4 regions of the Janthinobacterium sp. GW822-FHT07H10 genome follow, and region 3 is predicted to be linked to each of the others. Evidence: predicted binding sites of a transcription regulator. Region 3 holds the regulator's gene; each other region holds the start of a gene.

Region 1 (5,447 bases), on a different contig from region 3:
GTTCGATCCCGAGACGGGACTCGTTTATGGCATCGTCAACATGGTCTACGTGAAAGGCTTGAAAGAAACGGCCATCAGCGCGCCCAGCGGCATCACCTACGCGATACCGGGCAACCACATGCAGGCGATCCTGCTGAAAAATAAATGAATTTCAGTTACGTCCCTGCCGCAGGCGGTCGGTAATACCAGGCTCATCCCATGTTGGAAAAAAAAAGGGGTAAAACGACCGTTCTCCCCCATGTTGTTCCATCAGGCCGCCATATTTGCGGATCTGCGCTCCCATGTAATCGAGGTCGAGCCGCAGCAGCACGGCCGGCGCCCCCACGCGCGTGCATTCGCGCTCGCCGCCGAAGTCCTTGAAGCCAAGCATGCGCTTGTAAAACACGACGTGACGCGGGTTGACTTCGATCACGTAATCCGTAAAGCCGTGGATATTGTGGGCATAGATATAAGAAATATGAATCAGCGCGGCAAAGACGCGCTTGCTGACGCCCTTGTCGATGGCCAGGCGCGACGGCTCGCACAGGCGGCGCCCCTCTTCGCGCAGCACGTCGAGCTTGTCGCGGAAGTTTTCATCGGCGGGCAAGCCCGTCTCGTCATTGTCCAGGCACAGGGTCATGGTGCCGACCGTCGTGCCGGCCGTTTCCGCGAACAGGGTGATCTTGTTCAGCGCATGCGTGATGCCCGGGTCGACCGCATAACCGCGCCAGCCGTACATCTTGCGGATCAGCAGGCTGGCCGCTTCGCGGCGGCCGCGCGAATTGGCCATGCGGATATGGAAGCGCTGCAGGTCGAGCTCGTGCTCCATGGCCGGGTCGATCTTGCCTTCGCCCACCACCAGGTCGCTGAATTCGCCCGGCGTGTCGAAGGAAATAATAGGTTCATCTTCAAAGCTCATCTTGTCCTCGCGTTCATCGGCCGCCCGTCGAGACGGACTGAAGCCAATGCCTTGTGACAAGTAGAGAACTGGAGAAGTTCCCGCTTCCGCTGAAAAAAACAGAAGAAAGTGCTTATTCAATAGCAAAATTACATGATTAAATTTGCCCGCGAGTACAAATTTATAAATAAAAGTGCTGTTTTGACAGCACTGTTAATGTTTTAAAAAAAGCTCTCCGGTATCAGCAACACGTCGCCCGGACGCATCATGACGTTCGCCGAAATATCGCCATTCTTCAATAGATCGTCGAGCCGCACGCGCAGCTGCTGCTGGCTGCCATCGCGCAGGCGGATGATGCTGGCCTTGTTGCCCGCGGCGAAATCGGTGATGCCGCCGACGGCGATCAGCACGTCCATCAGCGACATGCCGAGCCGGTATGGCAGCGCCTGCGGCTTGGCCGCCTCGCCGATGACGCGGATCTGCTCGCCATACGGCCCCGAGAAGTTGGTGACGATGACGGTCACCACCGGTTGCTGGATGAACTTGCTCAACGCCTGCTCGATGTCGCGCGCCAGCTGGGTCGACGTCTTGCCGCTCGCTTCCAGGTCTTCCACCAGCGGCGTGGTGATCTTGCCGTCGGGCCGCACGGCCACCGTCAGCGACACTTCCGGGTTGCGCCAGACGATGATGTTGACGGAATCGCCCGGCCCGATCAGGTAGTCGTGCTGGGGCGCGCTGTCGTCGGCGGGCGCCAGCGGATGACGCGTGCCGCAGGCGCCCAGCAGGCCGCCCGCCGCCAGGGCCAGCGCGCGCAGGACTAAGGTACGGCGGAACAGATTCATGCTGGGCCTCTTCGAGTCGATGGCGCACCAGGTGGCGCACCAAGCCGCCGGCCGCGCAGAAGCAGCCTGGGCCGCGAACTCCTATGATTATTAAAACGCGGCAAGGGAACCTTGAGGAGTATCAAGAAGCAATCATCTTGGGAAATCTTGCCCGGCAACGGTCCTATACTTTGCTTACTCGACAAGCATTTGCCGCATCGGGCTGCCGTTTCCACGCCGCCGGCCCCGCTATTGCGCAGCATCGTCACCGGAAGGAAGCGACATGGAGCAATTGATACAGCAACTGCTGTCCAGCCTGAAGGGCATCTGGAAATACCGCTGGCATGCCGTGCTCGTCGCCTGGCTGGTGAGCATCGCCGGCTTCATCAAGGTCATCACCCTGCCCGACGATTACCAGACCCGGGCGCGCGTGTTTGTCGATACGCAAACCATCCTCAAGCCGCTGATGGCCGGCATGACCAGCGTGCCGAACACGGAGCAGCAGGTGGCCATCATGAGCCGCACCCTGCTCAGCCGTCCCAACGTGGAGCGCGTCATGCGCATGGTCGACCTCGACCTCGACTCGAAGACCGTGCGCGAACATGAGGCCCAGCTCGATGACCTGATGAGCCGCATCAAGATCAGCGGCACGAATGCCTACGATATCTACACCATCAGCTACAACGGGCGCGACCCGAAGCTGGTGCGCGACGTCGTGCAAAGCCTGCTGACCATCTTTGTCGAAGGCAGTTTCCAGGGGAAAAAAGGCGATTCGCAGAAAGCCGTGCAATTCATCGACGAGCAGATCAAGAATTACGAGGACAAGCTGAGCGCGGCGGAAAACCTCGTGAAGGAATTCAAGATCCGCAACAACCTGCTGCTGCCGCGCCAGGGCATCGACTATGGCAGCCAGCTGCTGATGTCGTCCGATAGCCTGAACAATGCCAAGCTGGAACTGGTCGAGGCGGAACAGTCGCGCAAGGCCATCCTCAGCCAGATCGAAGGCGACGAACCGGTGCTCGACCTTGAACCGAACGCGGCCGCCATCACGAATCCCGAACTCGACGAGCGCATCGCCTCGCTCAACAAGAACCTCGACAGCCTGCGCATGCAGTTTACAGAATTGCATCCCGATATTATTTCCTCGAAGCGCCTGGTGGCCCAGCTGGAAGAACGCAAGATCGAGGAAAGCAAGCTGAAGGCGGCGTCCGGCGATCCGGGCAAGAATTACAGCCCCATGCTGCAGCAGCTGAAAGTGGCGCTGACGGACGCCGACGCCAAGGTGGCCGCCATCAAGGCCCGCGTGCAGGAATACAGCGCGCGCAACGAGCGGCTGCTGGCGCAAAGCAATGCCGTGCCCGAGGTGGAATCACAGCTGGCGCAGCTCAACCGCGACTACATCATCAACAAGGAAAACTATGAAAAGCTGATCGGCCGGCGCGAAGCGGCCAAGCTGTCGGGCGAACTCAGTTCCACCACCGACATGATGGCCTTCAAGATCATCGACCCGCCCACCGTGCAGTACGCGCCCGTCGGCCCGAACCGCCCACTGCTGTTCAGCGCGGCGCTGGGCGCGGCCCTGGTGGCCGGCATCGCCACGGCCCTCCTGATCAGCCAGGTGCGCCCCACCTTCCTCAGTCCGGCCGAACTGCGCGAAGCGACGGGCTTGAGCGTGCTGGGCACCGTGTCGATGAACTGGACGCCGCTGCAGCAGGTGCGCCGCCGGCGCGCCCGTTATGGCTTCGGCGCCTGCCTCGGCAGCCTGTTCATGCTGTACGGCGTGGTCATGACGGCCGCGCTGCTGAAATTCTAAGCCAGGGCCTGGCCCGGGGAGCAAGCATGCATAGCAACGGCAAGGAAGAACCGAACATGGGGCGCGTGGACGAGGCCGGCGTGCCGCCAGGCGCCGATGGCGCGTCCGAAGCGGCGGCGCAGCTATCGCCGCGCTACCGCACCCTGAACCTGGCCCGGCTGCAGGAACAGGGTATGCTCACGCACGACGGCGGACGCAGTTCCGTGGCCGAGGATTTCCGCATCATCAAGCGCCCGCTGCTGCGCCAGGCGCGCGCCGGCGGCGCCGAGGCCATCCGCCATGGCAACCTGATCGTCGTCACCAGCGCCATGCCGGGCGAAGGCAAGACCTACTGCGCCGTCAACCTGGCCATGAGCATCGCCATGGAGATGGATATCACGGTGCTGCTGGTGGACGCCGACGTGGCGCGCCCGTCCGTGCTGAAAGTGCTGGGCCTGGCGCCGGAACCGGGGCTGATGGACGTGCTGCTCGACGAGCAGCTGGAAATGGCGGACGTCATCCTGAAGACGAATGTCGCCAACCTGAGCATCCTGCCGGCCGGGCGCAGCAACCGGCACGCGACGGAATTGCTGGCCAGCCGCGCCATGAGCCGCTTGCTGGCGGAGATCGCCAGCCGCTACGCGGACCGCGTCGTCGTCTTCGACTCACCGCCGCTGCTGATCACCAGCGAAGCGCACGCGCTGGTGGGACAGATGGGGCAAGTGGTGATGGTGGTGGAGGCGGAAACGACGACCCAGCATGCCGTCAAGGAAGCGCTGCGCCAGATCGAGGCGTGCGAACACATCCATTTGATCTACAACAAGACCAAGTCATTTCCGGGTAACGACTACTACGGTTATGGCTATTACGACTAGGCGCAGGCCGCCGCTGTTGTCAAGCCTGCTGCCGCTGTCCCTGTTCCTGCTGCCCGCGCCGGCCAGCGCCGTCGACTGGCTGGTGAAGCCGTCGCTGCGATTGCGCGAAAGCTATACGGATAACGCCCTGCGCGCGGCGCCCGAGCGCGCGCAGTCCGACTTCATCACGGAAATCGCGCCCGCCATCGCCCTCGTCGGCAACGGCCCGCGCCTGCGCGTGCACCTCGACTACAGCTGGCACAAATTCCTGTACGCGCGCCGCGCCGACACGGACAGCCACCAATTGCGCGCCGCCGGCGACGCCGAGCTGGTACAGGACTGGTTTTTCGTCGACGCGGCCGCCAGCGTCAGCCGGCGCAGCATCTCACCGTTCGGCCCGCAGGTGATCGACGACTTGCCCGACACGGAAAACGCCAGCACCGTGCGCACCACCAGCATCAGCCCCTACCTGCGCCACCGCTTCCGCGGCGTGGCCACGGCCGAGCTGCGCTACACGCGCAACGCGGTGGCCAGCGGCGGCGACCTGCTGTCCGTGCACAGCGACGAAGTGGAATTCCTGCTGGCCGGCGAGCCGCGCGGCGCCGGCTGGACGTGGAATGCCAGCCACGACGTGCGCCGCACGCAGGACAGCCGGCTGGCGCCGCTGCGCATGGAACGCAGCAGCGCGGGCCTGCGCTACCCGCTCAGCAGCAAATGGGCGGCCACGGCCAGCGGCGGCATGGAGCGCGAAGGCTATGCATCGGTCACGGGCAAGGCGCCGCAGGGCCGCTTCTGGTCGCTGGGCACCGTATGGACGCCGTCGCCGCGCACCAGCGTCGCCTTCAGCACGGGCAAGCGCTACTTTGGCCACACGTACAGCCTGGACGCCAATTTCCTGCAGCGCCACACGAGCTGGCAGCTCAGCTACAACGAAAACATCACCAGCCTGCCCGCGCAAATGCAGCGCCTGGGCGACCGCGACGCGGCCAAGCTGCTCGATCAGTTGTGGCGCGGTATCTTTCCCAACGCCATAGACCGCCGCCTGCGCATTGACGCCTTCCTGCGCTACGCCAACGGACTGGGACCGGAACTGGGCGCCATCA
Region 2 (5,447 bases), on a different contig from region 3:
ACAAGGATGCCGACGGCAAGGTCATCGCCGTGCATTGCACCTACTTCCCGGACAGCAAGTCGGGCACGGAAGGCAGCGCCAACTACAAGGTCAAGGGCAATATGCACTGGGTCAGCGCGCCGACGGCGATTGCCGCCGAAGTGCGCCTGTACGACCGCCTGTTTACCGACCCGCAGCCGGACGCGGGCGGCAAGGACTTCAAGCTGGCCTTGAATCCGCTGGCCAAGGAAGTGGTGCAAGCGTGGCTGGAACCGGGCGCGGAACTGGCCCAGCCGGAACAGCGCTTCCAGTTCGAGCGCCACGGCTACTTCGCGGCCGACCGGATCGACAGCCAGCCGGGCAAGCCCGTCTTCAACCGCATCGTCACCCTGAAAGACAGCTGGCAGCCTGCCAAGTAAAGCGCCAGACGACCCACGAAAAAACCGCTGCGGCGGTTTTTTTTCGTTTCAAGCCGATGCTTTACAAGAGAAACATTGCCAGTTGACTACATTAACAATAGTTTTGTATATTGTGCACCTATTGAGCAATTTACAATTGTGCTTGTGCAAGCCAGCAAGGCCACCGCCCCTCAGGCGGCACCCGATTCCACCTCCTGATGCGGATTGCGATGTCCTCTACTGCCGGCGAGCAACAGTTATCCCCTGAAAAAAAACCGCTGTGGCTGCTCGGTTTCATGCTGTCGCTGATGGTAGGCATGCTGTTCTACATGGCCGCCTCGCTGTCGATCGAGAACGATGCCAGCGAACTGTTCAACAATCTGGCGCGCAACGCCAGGCAAAACATCGAATCGCGCGTCAAATCGTATGCCGACCTGCTGCGCGGCGCGGCCAGCCTGTTCCGCGCCAACGAACATGTGAGCCGCGAGCAATTCCACCGCTACGTGGCGAATATGGACTTGAAGCAAAATTTTCCCGGCGTGATGAATCTCAATTACGCCCAGGAAGTGAGCGCGGCGCAATATCCCGCGTTCGAGGCGGCCATGCGGCGCGATTATCCGGCCGGGCGCGATGGCTACCCCGCCTTCGCCATCCACCCGCCCGGGCCGCGCGAACACTATTCCGTGCTCGTGTACATCGAGCCGATCGCCAGCGCCACGGATAAATATGGCTACGACATCTCTGCGCGCCCCCTGATCGCCGAGGCGCTGGCGCAGTCGCGCGACTCCAGTCACATCAGCAATTCCGGCATGCCCGTGCCGATGCAGAGCCGGCCGCAGCTAACGGGCATGGCCATGCGCCTGCCCGTGTACCGCATCGGCATGCCGACCGACACCGTGGAACAGCGGCGCGCGGCCCACCAGGGCTCGGTCGGCATCGGCTACGATCTGGTGACGATGGTGCGCAACACGCTGACCGACATGCCGGTACGCAATGTCCGCCTGACCCTGTTCGATATCGGCCCGCAAGCGCGCACCCCGCTGGACTTGCCGCACGACATGCGCCCCATCTTTGACAGCGCGGCGGGCCTGCACGCGCCCTGGTGGCAGCCTGGCAGCTCAGGCAAGTTTCTGAGCAGCACGATGCTGATCGAGCACAATGGCCGCGTCTGGCAAGCGCTGTTCAGCGTGCGCAAGAACGACTTGTATACACGCTTCGACGCCTTCCTGCCGTGGCTGGCCCTGCTGATCGGCTTTACCAGCGCCATGCTGCTGTACACCTTGTTCCACACGCTGGCCTCGTCGCGCCGGCGCGCCATCCAGATGGCGAACGGCATGACGGAAGAATTGCGGGCCAGCCAGATCCGCTTGCAGCTGTCGCACCAGAAACTGCGCCGCCTGGCGGCCCATGCCGACCAGATCAAGGAAGAGGAGCGCAAGCGCATCGCGCGCGAAATTCACGATGACCTGGGCCAGAACCTGCTGGTGCTGCGCATCGACGCCGACATGCTGGCCTCGCGCACGCAGCGGCGCCACCCGCGCCTGAACGCCCGCGCCCGCTCTACCCTGGATCAGATCGACGTCACCATCAAGAGCGTGCGCCAGATCATCAACGACTTGCGCCCTACCGTACTCGACCTGGGCGTGAATGCGGCCGTCGAATGGCAGGTGGCGCAGTTCCGCCTGCGCACGGGCATCGCCTGTGAAGTAAGCGAGAGCCATGACGACATTTGCCTGAGCGACCAGTGCGCGACGGCGCTGTTCCGCATCCTGCAAGAATCGCTGAGCAACATTTCCCAGCACGCCAATGCCAGCCGCGTGCAAGTCAAGCTGGAGAAATGCCGCGACACGGTGTCGATGAGCATCAGCGACAACGGCGTGGGCGCGGCCATCGACGGACGCAACAAGCTGGGCTCGTTTGGCCTGGTCGGCATCGAGGAACGCATCAAGCTGCTGGGCGGCACCTTCTATATCGAGAGCAGTCCCGGCGCCGGCATGAGCGTGCATGTCAGCGTGCCGCTGAGCGCCGATGCCACCCGCTTCCCCTACCAGGAAGAAAGCCGGGCCAACGCCTGAGGGATGCGGCGCACTTCAAGCAAGCTCAGCTTGCATATTTTGTAATTAGATGCAATATTGACGTAGAACAACTCACAGCGCCTGCCCGCCATGGGCCAGGCATTCCTCTGCCACTAGCCAGGAGTTCACACCGCCAGCCTCTCCGTTTCTTCGCCGTACTTTCCCCAACACTGTTTATCAAAGGACATTCATGGATACGAACGACAGTTTCAAGGCAATTGCCGATTTGAATTTGGACGCGATCAAGGTCAAGCTGATGCACCGGGAATCCGGCGAGGGATGGAGCCTGGACAAGGCCAATGCGGTGGAGTTCGAGTATCGCCGCTTCCTCATCCTCATGAAGCAGTTCCCGCAGGAAGAAACGGCGCCGCTGATGGATGTCGACACCTTCTGGCACTATCATATTCTCGACACGCTGAAATATGCGGCCGATTGCCAGCAAGTCTTTGGCTACTTCCTGCACCATTTCCCCTACATCGGCCTGCGCGGCGAAGACGACGAAGCGGCGCACCACCGCGTGGGCGAGCGCATGAAACAGTTGTACGAGCAGACATTCGGCGAAGATTACATCCGTGCAGAGACGGCATATTCGGGACGCGCCGTGCAGGCGGCGTTTTCCAGTGCGGCAGTACAGGCGACGGCATTTTCCAGCGCGGCGGTACAGGCGACCGCATACTCGGGCCGGGCCGTGCAAACGGCATTTTCCAGCGCAGCCGTGCAGGCGACGGCATATTCGGGACGGGCCGTGCAAACGGCGTTTTCCAGTGCAGCGGTACAAGCGACGGCGTATTCGGGCCGCGCTACCGGTGCCGCGCAAACCGCTTTTTCCAGCGCGCCCGGCAAACTGGCCGCAGCGCTGGTCGAGTCATCCCCGACTGGCCTGGAAACAGGGCGCTTCTATACAGATCGTCCGACTCTGAGCCCGGACACGCAATAGAAAACCGGAAGACAGGTATGGCTGCCGCACGCGGCAAGCTTGACTAACGCAGACGGCACCTCTCAGTTTGCCGTCTGTCAGGCGCTCTTAGGCAGCCATCAACTCGCGCAGCTCACGAATGCTGAAATCGCTGATTTCATGCATGCGGATGAGGATCGTGGCGCCGATCGGCAAGGTGTTGTGACGAATCTTGCTGATAACGGGTGGCGCCACTTCCAGTGCTCGCGACAGGGCGGCATCATTTTTCAGCTGCAGCTTGTCGATGATCGCATCGAGGACGCGATTCGGGTTGTAGGTAGGCAAAGAGGTAATTTGTTTGAGAGACATAATCGAAAATCCGTACTTGTTGTATTAATGCAAAAAGAAACCGAATGTCGCTTTTGCAATAATTCAGGGTAAACACACTAAAAAGCGCCATCACTTATGCGGTTTTTATTCCGCAAACAATATAATACACGCTATTGTTGATTTTTGCGTAACTTAAAGCAAAATTGTGATAATTGAAGAGAATTGACGCACTTGGAATGTGCTAGAGGATAACTCAAAATGGAAAAATTTGCTGCAAGTCATCAATTTTTACGATGAGCAACACCGCTATGCATGAACCAGGCTATGGCCATGAGGGTGCTCAGGCGGGCCATGTCGGCCGATAAATGCCAGCCGCGCGCGGCCACGCCGGCCGGCGTCATGCCCAGGCCGGCGCCCGTCCTGGCATCCACGCGGCACCAGGCCAGTTGCCGGCGGATTTCATCGGGTGGCGGAGGCGGCTGCCGCGCGTGTTCGCGGCGGCGCATGTAGGCACGCACTTGCTCCTTGCTGGGATGACTCGTCTGATGCATCAGCTGCTCCCGTCGCGCCGGCGCGTGACCGGCCAGCGCGATGAATTGCGGTAAGAACCATGCCGACACGGCACATGTGACGACATCGCCCACCATATCGCCACGCCGCCCTGACACGTTTGCGCTGCATCAAAGTCCGGCCCCCCCGGTATTGCGCCGGGGCGCCGCGGCTTCAGGCCAGCGGCGGCCTGAGGAGCGGTCGCCGCTGGCCTGCCGTCATTTCTTCTGCTGGCGTACCCGCTGCTGCTGCTTTTCCTGCGTTTGCTGGCGGTTCTGCTTGCGCTCGAACAGGGTCACCGCATCCTTCTTTGCCTGCTCCACGGTGCGCATTTCCTCATGTGCATCGTGCGGCACGAAAAATTCGGCATCCTGCGCTGCCACGACCAGCTTGATGGCGGCCTCGTCATCGAGGTCATACAGTTCCGTCAGGACGGTGGTGACCTCGTCCAGGTATTCTTCGTAAGTGAGGGTGGTCATGCTGTATTCCTTTAGTAGATGGCGCGCGTCAGGCCCGGCGCGCGGCGCGCCGGTCAGTGCAAAATGCGAAAATAACCGGCCATTTTAACTGATGCCGGCCTTGCCGTCCGACATCGATTGCAAGGCATCGGCCACGCGCGGGTAGCGCAGGCGCACGCCCAGCTCGCGCTTCATGCGGCGATTGTCCATGCGGCGCGACTCGGACATGAACGACAGCAACATCGGCGTGACCGCTTGCTGCAGCGCCGCCCGGGGCAGGCGCGGCGGGCGCGGCAGGCCGAAGGTATCGGCCACGGCATCGAAATATTCCGCCATTTTCAGTTCGCTGTCATCGCTGGCGTGATACATGCGCCCCGGCCTGCCCCGCCACAGGGCCCGCTCGATGATGCGCGCCAGGTCGTCGGCGTGGATATGGTTGGTGTACACGTCATCGGCCTCGGCCAGCGCCGGCGTGCCTTCACGCAAGCGTTTCAGGGGCAAGCGGTCGTCCGCATAAATGCCGGGCACGCGCAGGATGGCGACGCTGGCGCCGCGGCGCGCGCCCCAGGCCCGCAAGACCTGCTCCGCATCGACGCGCCGCTTCGCGCGCGCATTGGCCGGCGCCACGGGCCGCGTTTCCGCCACCGTGGCGCCGCCGCAGTCGCCATACACGCCGCTGGTGCTCACATACACCATCCGCGCATGCTCGGGTAAAATGGCGGCCAGATTCCGCGTGCGCCGGTCCAGCAAGCCGGACGACAGG
Region 3 (5,447 bases):
GCAGGATGACGTCCATCATCTCTTCCACCACCACGGGCTTGGCGATGAAATCGGTGATGCCGGCCGTCATGCAGCGTTCGCGTTCGGAAGCGAGCACGCCGGCCGTCATGGCGATCACGGGCAGCTGCAGGCGCAGTTCCGTGCGGATGATGTGGGTGGCGCTGAAGCCGTCCATGATGGGCATCTGCATGTCCATCAGCACGATGTCGTAGCGCAGCGCTTCCGTGCGCAGCCGTTCCACGGCCTGCGAGCCGTCGCCCACCACGTCCAGCGTGGCGCCCATGTGCTCGAGGATGCCGCGCGCCACGGCCTGGTTCAGATGATTGTCTTCCACCAGCAGGAAATGCACGCCGGCCAGTTCCGTGCCCAGCGGCTGCTGCAGCATGCGTTGCTCGCCGCCATCGTTCTTGGCGATCAGCGCCTGGTGCAGGGCGTCGAACAGGCTCGACCCCGTGATCGGCTTCATCAGCACCACGTCGGCTTCGGCCGCGCTGGAGATTTCTTCCAGGTGGTTGCGCGCGAAGGCGTTGACCATCACCACGATGGGCTGGCGCTGGCCGGACGCGGCCTGGCGGATGGCCTTGGCCGTGGCCAGGCCATCCATGACGGGCATGTGCCAGTCGGCCAGCACCACGTCGTAGGGCTGCTGCTGCGCCAGGCGTTCGCGGTACAGCTCGATGGCGGCAAAGCCCGAGTCCACTTCGTCGGCGGCCCAGCCCCACGCTTCGATCAGCTTGACGATCAGCTCGCGCGTGGTGCGGTTGTCGTCGGCCACCAGCAGGCGCAGCGGCCCCAGCGACGGCGTGCGGCGCGCCTCGGCGGGCAGGGCCAGCACGTCGAACGGCACGCTGAACCAGAAGCGGCTGCCCTTGCCTTCGCTGCTGGCCACGGCGATCTCGCCGCCCATCATATGGATCAAGTGCTTGCTGATGGCCAGGCCCAGGCCCGTGCCGCCGAAGCGCCGCGTGATGCTCTGGTCGCCCTGCGAGAAGGCCGTAAACAGCTGGGCCTGCTGCTGGGCCGTCATGCCGATGCCCGTGTCGCGCACTTCGAAGCGCAGCCAGGCCCGCTCGTTCCTGCTTTCGGCCAGGCTGACGGCCACCACCACTTCGCCGCTCTCGGTAAACTTGATGGCATTGCCGGCCAGGTTGACGAGGATTTGCTGCAGCCGCTGGGCGTCGCCGACGAGGCGGCGCGGCACGTCGGGTTCGACGGCGATGGCCAGCTCGAGTTCTTTCTCGCCGGCATTCATGGTCATCGTCGTGGCGAGGGTATTCATGACTTCATCGAGGTCGAACTCGACGGGAGACAGATCCATGCGGCGCGCCTCGATCTTGGAAAAATCGAGCACATCGTTGAGGATGCCCAATAACGACTGGCCCGCCACGCGTACCATGGTCAGGTACTTGCGCTGCTCGGTGTTGAGCTTGGTATTGCCGAGCAAATACACCATGCCCAGCACGGCATTGAGCGGCGTGCGGATTTCATGGCTCATGTTGGCCACGAAATCGCTCTTCGCGCGGTTGGCCGCCTCGGCCCGGTCGCGCTCCTGCTCCAGCTCCGTTGCGCGCGCCTCGAGCTCGTGCTGCAGCCGGTCGCGCTCGCCCATCAGGCCGTTGAACGCCTCCGTCAGCTCGCCGATCTCGTCGCGCTGCTGCACCGGCACGGGGGTGAAGCGGTTGCCCGAGGCGCGCAGCGACAGCAGGGTGTCGCGCAGGCGCACCAGCGGCGACAGCAGGCGCACGGTGACCCAGCCCAGCACGGCCGCGGCCAGCAGCGAGGCGCAGATGCTCCAGAGTACCAGCCGTGACAGTACGCCGTTGAACGGCTCGAACGCGTCGGCCACGGGCAACGAGGCGGCCAGCAGCCAGTTCACGGATTTCAATCGCTTGAAGCTGTTGACGGCCGTGATGCCGCGGCTGTTGGTGCTGACCATGCTGCCTTCGCCGTCTTCTTTCAGCAGCTGCGTGGTGGTCTGGTTGGCGTTCGGCGCGCGCGGCTGCAGCAGGCGGCTGGTATCGGGGTACAGCACGTAGCGCGGCACGGCTTCGCGCGTGAGGATGAAGTAATAGCCGCTCTTGCCCACCTTGGCCGTGCGCAGGTGGCCCAGCATATTGTCCTTGTACAGGCGCAGCACGCCGATCACGATGCCGGCCACGGCGCCGTTCTTGTCCAGCACGGGCGCGACCATCTGCACGATGGGCAAGTGGCTGGTCTTGCCCAGCATCGGTTGCGTGATCATCGCCTGTTTCGTGCGCATGACGGTATGGAAGTAATCGCGGTCCGTCACGTCGGTGCCGTTGCGTCCCGGCACCTCGGGCACGTTGGCCACCACCTTGCCCTGCGTGTCGAGCACCAGCACGTCGTCGAACAGGGCCAGCATGGCGCGCTGCGTGTAGTACTCGCGCAATGCGCCGGCGTCGGCCATGAGGGCGGGCGGCTGGTGGCGCGCCGTCTGGGTGATGATGTCGAGCAGCATCGCCAACTTGTCGTCGAGCTCTTCGGCCGTGCGCTCGATCAGGGCCGTTTGCTGGACCAGCAGCACTTGCGTGAAATCGTCGCGCATGTGCTTGACCTGGATCATGGTGACCAGGGCGATCATGGCGATCGAGGTCAGGCTGGTGGCCAGCGCGACTTTTGCTTTAATGCCGAGAGGCTTCATGATTTCCTTTTCAGTCCCCGAAGGGACAGGCGGCAGATAATGCTGTCAGGAATTTTCCTATCAATACAGCAACTTGGCAAGCGCCGGCCGCGTAAATTCCCGCCGTCAAAGCAGCAATTGACGATGTTGCCATAAAATTAAATGCAGGACGTCGTTTATTCAGCGAAATTAGCGTGAATGACGGGGAAAATGGCACAGGCAAGCGCGCTATGCAGTAAACTTGTTATTGCATTTTCAAAAAGGTACTGACATGACAGAAGCGCTACTCTCTCCAGCCTTGCCCGCCGTGAACGTGGAAGCGTTGCGTGCGCGCTGCTCGACGTGCAGCATGCATCAATTGTGCCTGCCGATGGGCCTCGACGTGGGCGACATGGACAGGCTGGACCAGATTATCGGCCGCCGCCGCAAGGTCGCGCGCGGCGCCTCGCTGTTCCGCATCGGCGACTCGTTCCAGAACCTGTACGCGATCCGCCTGGGCCACTTCAAGACTTACCAGATCAATCCGGGCGGCGAAGAGCAGGTGACGGGCTTCCAGATGGCTGGCGAACTGCTGGGCATGGACGCCATCAGCGCCGACCGCCACCACTGCAATGCCGTGGCGCTGGAAGACAGCGAAGTGTGTGAAATTCCGTTTTCCAGCCTGGAACAATTGCTGGGCAATATGCCCACCCTGCTGCGCCATTTCCACCGCATGATGAGCCAGGAAATCACGCGCGAGCAAAGCGTGATGCTGTTGCTGGGCAATATGCAGGCGACGCAGCGTTTTGCCGCCTTCATCGTCAACCTGGCGTCGCGCTACGAGGCGCGCGGCTATTCGGGCAGCAACTTCCAGCTGCGCATGTCGCGCGAGGAAATCGGCAACTACCTGGGCCTGACCATCGAGAGCGTCAGCCGCTTGCTGTCGAAGTTCAAGAAGGAAGGCTGGCTGCGCGTGTCGAACCGCGAGATCGAGATCCTGCAGCCGGCAAAATTAAAAGCCATTACGGCCGGCACCGACACCTGCAAATAACGGCACCGTCAAAACCCGCTGCGCGTCGCGCTTTGCGGCTTGCGCTGCGCGCTGTACACCGGCACAGCTGCGCTGCTCGGCCGCCCATCACTGGCGCCCGCCACGGTTTTCCCCGGCGCAGTGCCTTACAGTTCCTCGTCCGCATGCAGCGCGATGCTGCGCTGCGCGGGCCAGGTCCAGATGCCCGACAGGCGCCACTCGCGCGTATTGTTTTCCACCAGCACCTGCCAGCGGCTGCGCTCGAGCATCGGCAGCGCCACCGAGAAGTTGCCCATGGCGTCGGGCTGCACCAGCAGCTTGATATCCTTTTCCGGCAAGGTCGCGTGCGCCAGGTGCAGCTGCAGCGGCGCCTGGTAAGCCTTGCCGAAGCTGTGCACGGAGCCCGTCAGGCGTGCTTGCGCCACGTCGTACGCCAGGCTGGTCGACATGGCCAGGTTGCTGGCGGCCGTATCGCGCCGCAAGTCCTGGTTGATGGCCTTGCCCTGCTTGTAATAGTCGCCCACCACCAGCGCGTCGGGTTGCGTAAACGCGATATAGCCCATGAAGCTGCCGACGACGACGGACAGCCCGGGACCGATCATCAGCAGCCATGGCCAGCGGTGCTTGTACCAGGGCGCGGCGGGGGCTTGCAGTTTCAGACTGTCGGACATTGTTTTCTCCTTGTGACGGCGGCAAGAACACGGGGATTCCTGCCGCCTTTCCTGCTTAACGTGGCACGATGAACACGGCGCTTTCGCGCACGTGCAGCGACGGGTCGTCCAGCGACTGCAGCTCGATCGTGATCTTGTTCGAGCCCTTCTCTCCCACGCCGTGCGGCACGCGCAGGCGGATCGGCCAGCCCAGCGTTTCCGTCGCCTGCAAGGTCACTTCATCGCGCGTCAGCAAGGTCAGGCCCGGCAAGCCGGCAACGCTGATCCTGAAGCTCTGGCTTTGCTCCGAAGTGTTCATGATCTGCAGGCGGTAGACGTTCTCGATCATGCCATCTTCCACTTCGCGCCCCATCGAGCCGCGGTCGCGGATGACGTCCATCTTCAGCGGCGTGCGCAGGGCCAGCGAGGTACACACGGCGATGATGATCAGGGCCAGGATGGAGGTGTAGATCAGCACGCGCGGGCGCATGGCGCGCTGGCGGATCTGCTTCGAGTCGAAGTTGTTTTCCATCGCATGGTCGGTACTGTAGCGTACCAGTCCGCGTGGCCGGTCGACCTTGTCCATCACGCTGTTGCAGGCATCGACGCAGGCGGCGCAGCCGATGCATTCATACTGCAGGCCGTTGCGGATATCGATGCCGGTCGGACACACCTGCACGCACAGGGTACAGTCGATGCAGTCGCCCAGCTTGTCGTTGTTGCCGGCCTTCTTGCTCAGCGCACCGCGCGGTTCGCCCCGCTTGGCGTCATAGGTGATGATCAGGGTGTCCTGGTCGAACATGGCGCTCTGGAAGCGCGCGTAGGGGCACATGTATTTGCACACCTGCTCGCGCAGCCAGCCCGCGTTGCCGTAGGTGGCCAGGCTGTAGAACAGCACCCAGAACCATTCCCACGGGCCGAAGTTCAGCGTTTGCACGGAATGGGCGAGTTCCTTGATCGGCGTGAAGTAGCCGACGAAGGTAAAGCCCGTCCACAGGGCGATGGCGCCCCACACCAGGTGCTTGGCCGTCTTCTTGGCCGTCTTGCGCAGCGACGGGCCCTGCTTGTCAAGGGCCATGCGCGCGCTGCGCGTGCCCTCGATCTTGCGTTCGACCCACAGGAAGATTTCCGTGTACACCGTTTGCGG
Region 4 (5,447 bases), on a different contig from region 3:
ACGGTGATGGCCGTCATCGGCTTGATCACGAGGTCGGCCGTGCCATCGACGGCTTCCACGGCGAGGATGTACGGCTGTGGCGCGGCGACGACAATGCCGACGCGCTCGCTGCACGACTCGTAGCCCAGGGCACCGGCCAGCGAACGCACGGGCAATGGACGCCCCTGGTCCTTCAGCACGGGCGCGCCGCCCACTTCCATGAAGGTTTCCGGCAACTCGACGACGCGCTGCACCACCGCCATCGGCAGCGCCAGCGCGGCGCCCGAGGTGGAGACGAGCATGGTCGGCACGATCGACAGCTCGATCGGCAGGCGGATGGCGAACTTGGTGCCCTTGCCCAGCGCCGACTCGATGTGGATGGCGCCGCGGTTTTTCTCCACGGCCGTCTTCACCACGTCCATGCCGACGCCACGGCCGGAGACGCTGGACGCGACTTCCTTGGTCGAGAAGCCCGGCAGGAACACCAGCTGGAAGCATTCATCGTTGCTCAATTGCGCGTTTTCGCTGATCAGGCCCTTTTGCTGTGCCTTGCTGCGCAGGAAGACCGGATCCATGCCCTTGCCGTCATCCTGCAGCACGATCATCACGCTGTTGGCTTCCTGCCATGCTTTCAGCGAGATATACGACTTGGCGGGCTTGCCGGCGGCCAGGCGCGCTTCCGGCGATTCGACGCCGTGGTCGAGCGAGTTGCGCAGCATGTGCACGAGCGGATCGTACAGGCTGTCGACCACCACGCGGTCGACTTCCGTCTCCGCACCCTCGATGGTCAGCTCGACATCCTTGCCCAGGTCCTTCGCCAGTTCGCGCACCAGGCGCGGGAATTTCTGGAACAGCCGGCCCACGGGCTGCATGCGCGTGGCCAGGGTGGCGCGCTGCAGTTCCGTCGAGTAGCGCGACGCGCGTTCCAGGGTTTCCGCCAGCGTCGCCATCAGGGTGGCGGCCTGGCCTTCGAACTTGAATTGCAGCAGGCGCTCGAGCAGCACGGCAGCCTGGTTGGCGGCCTGCACGGATTCGCCGGCCACTTCCAGCAGCGCGTCGAGCTTGACGGCGTCGACGCGGATGCTGTCTTCCTTGACGGGCGCGGCGTGGCGCACGTCGGGACGCTCTTCGCGGCGGTCCACGCCATCCCAGTTCTTGCCGGCCGGCTTGGCGGCGGCCGTAGCGGCAGGCGCGGCGGCAACAGCGGCAGTAACGGCAGCGGCGACGGGGGCCGGCGCGGCGGCCAGCTGGCTGCCTTCCGGCACGACGGCGTTATACATGCCTTCCCAGTCCAGGCCATCGGCGCTGGCTGTCGCGGCAGCGGCGGCAGGCGCGGCCACGATCACTTCGGCCACGACGGCTTCCACCACCACGGCGGCGGCAGGCGCTGGCGCGTCCATGCCCTTGCCTTCGATGGCGTTGGTGAGGATGTGTTCGAGCTCTTCCGGCATGGCCGGCAGGCTTTCCGGCGCGGCGCCGTTCGCCAGTTCCGTCAGCTGGTCGGCAACGAAGCCGGATGCCTGCAGCGCCGCCTCGATGGCGATGGGGGTCACCGGCGCGGCGCCCGTGCGCAGCGCGTCGAACAGGTTTTCCGTCAGATGGCAAGCCGCCACCAGCGCAGGCAAGCCCATGAAACCGGCGCCGCCCTTGATGGTGTGGAAAGAACGAAACACGGCATTCAGTGTTTCCTTGTTGTCCGGATCGCGCTCGAGACGCAATAAGTGCTCTTCAACATTAACCGCAAGATCCATCGCCTCGACGACGAAATCCTTGAGCATATCGTCCATTAGAATCCCAAATCCGCAAGAAGGTCGTCTACATTATCCTGGTCCAGCGCCACCGACGGCACGGAAGGGCCCTGCATCAGCGGCGCGTCCTGCTTCTGCGCGAGTTTCTCGCGCACTTCGGCCGGCGCGTTGTCGCGCAGCAACTGCGCCAGCTCGTGCTCCACCGTCTTGGTGATGTTCACCACTTTTTTGATCAGCTGGCCCGTGATGTCCTGGAAGTCCTGGGCCATCATGATTTCCAGCAGGCGCGCTTTTTCCGCTTCCGTCGCCTCGGCAACGGCTTGCGCGAACTGGCGCGAGTCGCCGGCCAGGGCCTTGAATTCTTCCAGGCTCAGCTTGCCGTCGAACAGGGCCGTCCAGCGGCTGTCCATGTCCTTGGCCTTCTTCGACAGCACATCCTGCGCCGGCATGCCTTCGTCGAGCGTGTTGAGGACCTTGTTGGCCGCCTGCTCGGTGAGCGTGGCCACGTATTCCAGGCGGTCCTGCGCGTCGACGATCTGCGACGACGCTTCCGTCAGCGCCTTGTCGTAGCCCAGTTCGCGCAACGAATCGTGCAACAGGCGCACGATGCCGCCCAGGCGCTCGAACATCGGCTTGTCGGACTGGTCGACAGGGTCGGCGGCTTCGCCAGCTGCGGCGGGCGCCTCTGGCGCTGCCGGCGCGGCGGCCGCTTCCACGGCAGGCGCGGCGACGGCAGCCGGGGCCGGCACGGCGGCGCTGGCCGAAACGGCGTCGAACAGCGCGTCAAAATCGTCATCCGCGATCACGGCGGGGGCGGGCGCGGCGGCAGGCGCGGGCTGGGCCGCGGCCGCGCTTTGCGCAGATACTTCATCGAATAATGCATCGAAATCATCAGCGGCGTTGGTCATATCCCTGCTTCTCCATAATTTGTCAAAATTCCGCCTGAACTGTGCGTTTTACAGACTGATACCCGCAATTTCTCGATTAAGATGATTTGAGGCAATACCGCTGCGATGGTGCGAGTGTAGCAGGGCGCCGCCCTGTTGGTAAATCTCAAAACGCGCTTCCTGGTGCAAAGCGGGCCTGCAAGAGCTTTTCCACCAGGAAATAAGTGTTCCTGCTGTTGTATTTTGAAATACTACCATTGGCGTGCAGGCAAGACCACGCATCGCGCGAGAAATCCTGGCCCGCGCGCCACGCGCGCCACAGCCTGCGCAGCCAAAAACACGATCTTTCTATCAATGTTGTCTATACTGAAGGTGCAAGAGTATTGACAATTATCAAGTCTTTACATGAAAACAATGCTGTCGCCGCGTCTACAATAAGAGGCGTCGCGCGCGCTGGTCCACCGCCAAAGGAGCTGCCATGTATAAGAAAATTCTGATCGCCACGGACGGTTCCACCGTCTCCAACCTGACCGCCTGCGCCGGTGTCGCCTTTGCCGAACAGATGCACGCCGACATCCTCGCCGTGTACGTGGCGCCGGAATACCAGTATCCCGTGTACATCGAAATCATCCCGCCCAGCTATCCCAGCGAAGAGGAATACCGCATCGCCATGCGCAAGGCGGGCGCCGACCACTGGCAGCCGATCCTCGACGCGGCCGCCAAGCGGGGCCTGGAGGCGACGGGCCTGACGGCCTTTTCCGACAGTCCTGCCCTGAAAATCGTGGAAGTGGCGCAGCTCCAGCACTGCGACCTGATCTTCATGGGCTCGCACGGCCGCAGCGGCTGGGGCCAGTTGCTGCTGGGCAGCGTGACCAACAAGGTGCTGTCGCATTCGAAGCTGCCCGTGCTGGTGCACAGGCTGATCAAGGAACCGCAGCCCAAATGAGGAGTCCCATGACAGGGAGAGGCTGCGCGCCGGCAGCTTGAGAAAAGGACAAGCCCGCGGCCATTTTCAGTTAATATGACAATATTTCTCGTTTCTTAACATTTGACTGTCCGGTAACGGACACAGCAGATTGCACGCTTCCAGATTGCCCGCCTATGATACGCATTGTGATTGCCGACGACCACACCATCATGCGCGAAGGATTGAAGCGCATCCTCGACGGCGCGCCGGACATCGACATCGTGGGCGAAGCCATCGATGGCTTTGAAGTACTCAACCATGTGCGCCAGGGCGGCTTCGACCTGCTGCTGCTCGACCTGTCGATGCCTGGCCGCAGCGGCGTCGACCTGATCCGCCAGATCCGCAGCGAAGCGCCGAAGCTGGCCATCCTCATCCTCACCATGCACGAGGAAGAGCAATATGCGGTGCGCGCCATCCGCGCCGGCGCGCAAGGCTACCTGACCAAGGAAAGCGCGGGCACGCAGCTGGTGGGCGCCATCCACAAGGTGGCATCGGGGCGCCCCTATATCAGCGCCGAGGTGGCCGAGCAGCTGGTGCTCAACATCATGATGCCGAATGAAAGCTTGCTGCACAAACAGCTGTCGGACCGCGAATTCGAAGTGTTTTCCCTGCTGGTGGCAGGCAAGTCGATCACCGAGATCGCCAACAACCTGCACCTGAGCGTGAAGACGGTCAGCACGCACAAGACACGCATCATGCAAAAGATGGGCATGAGTTCCTTGTCGGAAATGGTGCAATACGCGGTAGCCCACCGGCTGCTGTCCCCCTTCAAGACCTGACAGCCTGTCTCGGCCGGCGGCGCACGACCGCCGGCAACTGTAGGAACAATCCTACTTCCCCTACCGCAGCTCCTACCGCCATATTCAGCCACTGCTGATATGAATTCCATACGCTTGTTGGCATACTGAAACCAGTAATCAAGTTGCTGGGAAGTTATTTCATCACACAGCAAGTCTTCAGCGAATTGAGCATTAACTGCCAGGACGCGCGCCGCAGACCCTCGCGCCGTGCCCGCCGCCCTGGCGCACTCCGTCATTCAACTCTGAACTACCTGTCACCAGGAGATGAACATGCTGTCCACGCACACGTCTGAAACCCGCCCTGCCTCGTCACCGCTGGCCCCATCGACCCCGATGGAAGCGGGACGCCAGCGCCAGGGGCGGCTGTGGTCGAACCTGAAGGAGGTATGCGATCTGCTGCATATCTCCAGCGCCTGCACCATCGCCGCCGACGAGCTGCTGTTCCAGCACGTGCAATTCAAGACGGGGCAGCGCGTGCACACGATCGGCCAGCCGTTCGACACCTTGTATATCGTCAACTCGGGCTTCCTGAAAACCGTCCTCATCGATGAGTTCGGCAATGAACAGGTACTGAGCTTTCCCATGAAAGGCGACATGCTGGGCGTCGACGGCATCCACTCGCGCCACTATTCCTCGGAAGCCGTGGCCCTGTCCGACTGCGACCTGATCCTGCTGCCATTCAAGAAGCTCACGGCGCTGGGCCGTGTCCACATGGAACTGGAAAACGTCATGTACGGCGTGATGAGCCGCGAACTGGTGCGCGAACAGGCCATGATCGGCATGCTGGGCGCCCTCAGCGCCGAGGCGCGCGTGGCCCGCTTCCTTGTCTCGCTGGCCGACCGCTTCGCGCAGATGGGTTATTCGAGCAAACTGTTCAACCTGCGGATGACGCGCCATGAAATCGGCAGCTACCTGGGCCTGACCCTGGAAACGGTCAGCCGCACCCTGTCCGCCTTCAACGAGATCGGCCTGATCACCGTCGACCAGCGCACCATCGGCATCAAGGACCCGGAAGCGCTGAAAACCCTGCGCCGCCTGCCGCCCTCGCGTTCGCGCGCCAAGCAGC

What was found. Region 3 encodes FNR, which switches genes on or off when oxygen is low (the NO sensors DNR and NnrR bind a similar motif). Its sites were predicted from a motif close to TTGATNNNNATCAA; they were not measured.
Region 1: a site for FNR is predicted at 1,831-1,844, ahead of AC1RDJ_RS16540 (XrtA system polysaccharide chain length determinant). Genes of this name have one in related genera too.
Region 2: a site for FNR is predicted at 2,510-2,523, ahead of AC1RDJ_RS11840 (glycine-rich domain-containing protein). Genes of this name have one in related genera too.
Region 4: a site for FNR is predicted at 2,998-3,011, ahead of AC1RDJ_RS18970 (universal stress protein). Genes of this name have one in related genera too.

What each region holds. Positions count from the first base shown of each region.
Region 1 is NZ_JBXAKS010000006.1:334,222-339,668, reverse strand. Features, by position in the region: gene AC1RDJ_RS16555 (S1 family peptidase) at 1-148, shown strand, start outside; gene AC1RDJ_RS16550 (N-acyl amino acid synthase FeeM domain-containing protein) at 152-898, opposite strand; gene AC1RDJ_RS16545 (XrtA/PEP-CTERM system exopolysaccharide export protein) at 1,099-1,719, opposite strand; gene AC1RDJ_RS16540 (XrtA system polysaccharide chain length determinant) at 1,982-3,511, shown strand; gene AC1RDJ_RS16535 (XrtA-associated tyrosine autokinase) at 3,538-4,365, shown strand; gene AC1RDJ_RS16530 (TIGR03016 family PEP-CTERM system-associated outer membrane protein) at 4,382-5,447, shown strand, end outside.
Region 2 is NZ_JBXAKS010000004.1:263,055-268,501, reverse strand. Features, by position in the region: gene AC1RDJ_RS11850 (glutamine--tRNA ligase/YqeY domain fusion protein) at 1-398, shown strand, start outside; gene AC1RDJ_RS11845 (CHASE domain-containing protein) at 608-2,452, shown strand; gene AC1RDJ_RS11840 (glycine-rich domain-containing protein) at 2,643-3,389, shown strand; gene AC1RDJ_RS11835 (hypothetical protein) at 3,477-3,716, opposite strand; gene AC1RDJ_RS11830 (hypothetical protein) at 3,959-4,228, opposite strand; gene AC1RDJ_RS11825 (hypothetical protein) at 4,445-4,705, opposite strand; gene AC1RDJ_RS11820 (SDR family oxidoreductase) at 4,790-5,447, opposite strand, start outside.
Region 3 is NZ_JBXAKS010000003.1:579,846-585,292, forward strand. Features, by position in the region: gene AC1RDJ_RS10400 (response regulator) at 1-2,662, opposite strand, end outside; gene fnr (fumarate/nitrate reduction transcriptional regulator Fnr) at 2,913-3,671, shown strand; gene AC1RDJ_RS10410 (FixH family protein) at 3,797-4,321, opposite strand; gene ccoG (cytochrome c oxidase accessory protein CcoG) at 4,377-5,447, opposite strand, start outside.
Region 4 is NZ_JBXAKS010000008.1:168,804-174,250, reverse strand. Features, by position in the region: gene AC1RDJ_RS18980 (chemotaxis protein CheA) at 1-1,766, opposite strand, end outside; gene AC1RDJ_RS18975 (protein phosphatase CheZ) at 1,766-2,635, opposite strand; gene AC1RDJ_RS18970 (universal stress protein) at 3,093-3,560, shown strand; gene AC1RDJ_RS18965 (response regulator) at 3,716-4,360, shown strand; gene AC1RDJ_RS18960 (Crp/Fnr family transcriptional regulator) at 4,715-5,447, shown strand, end outside.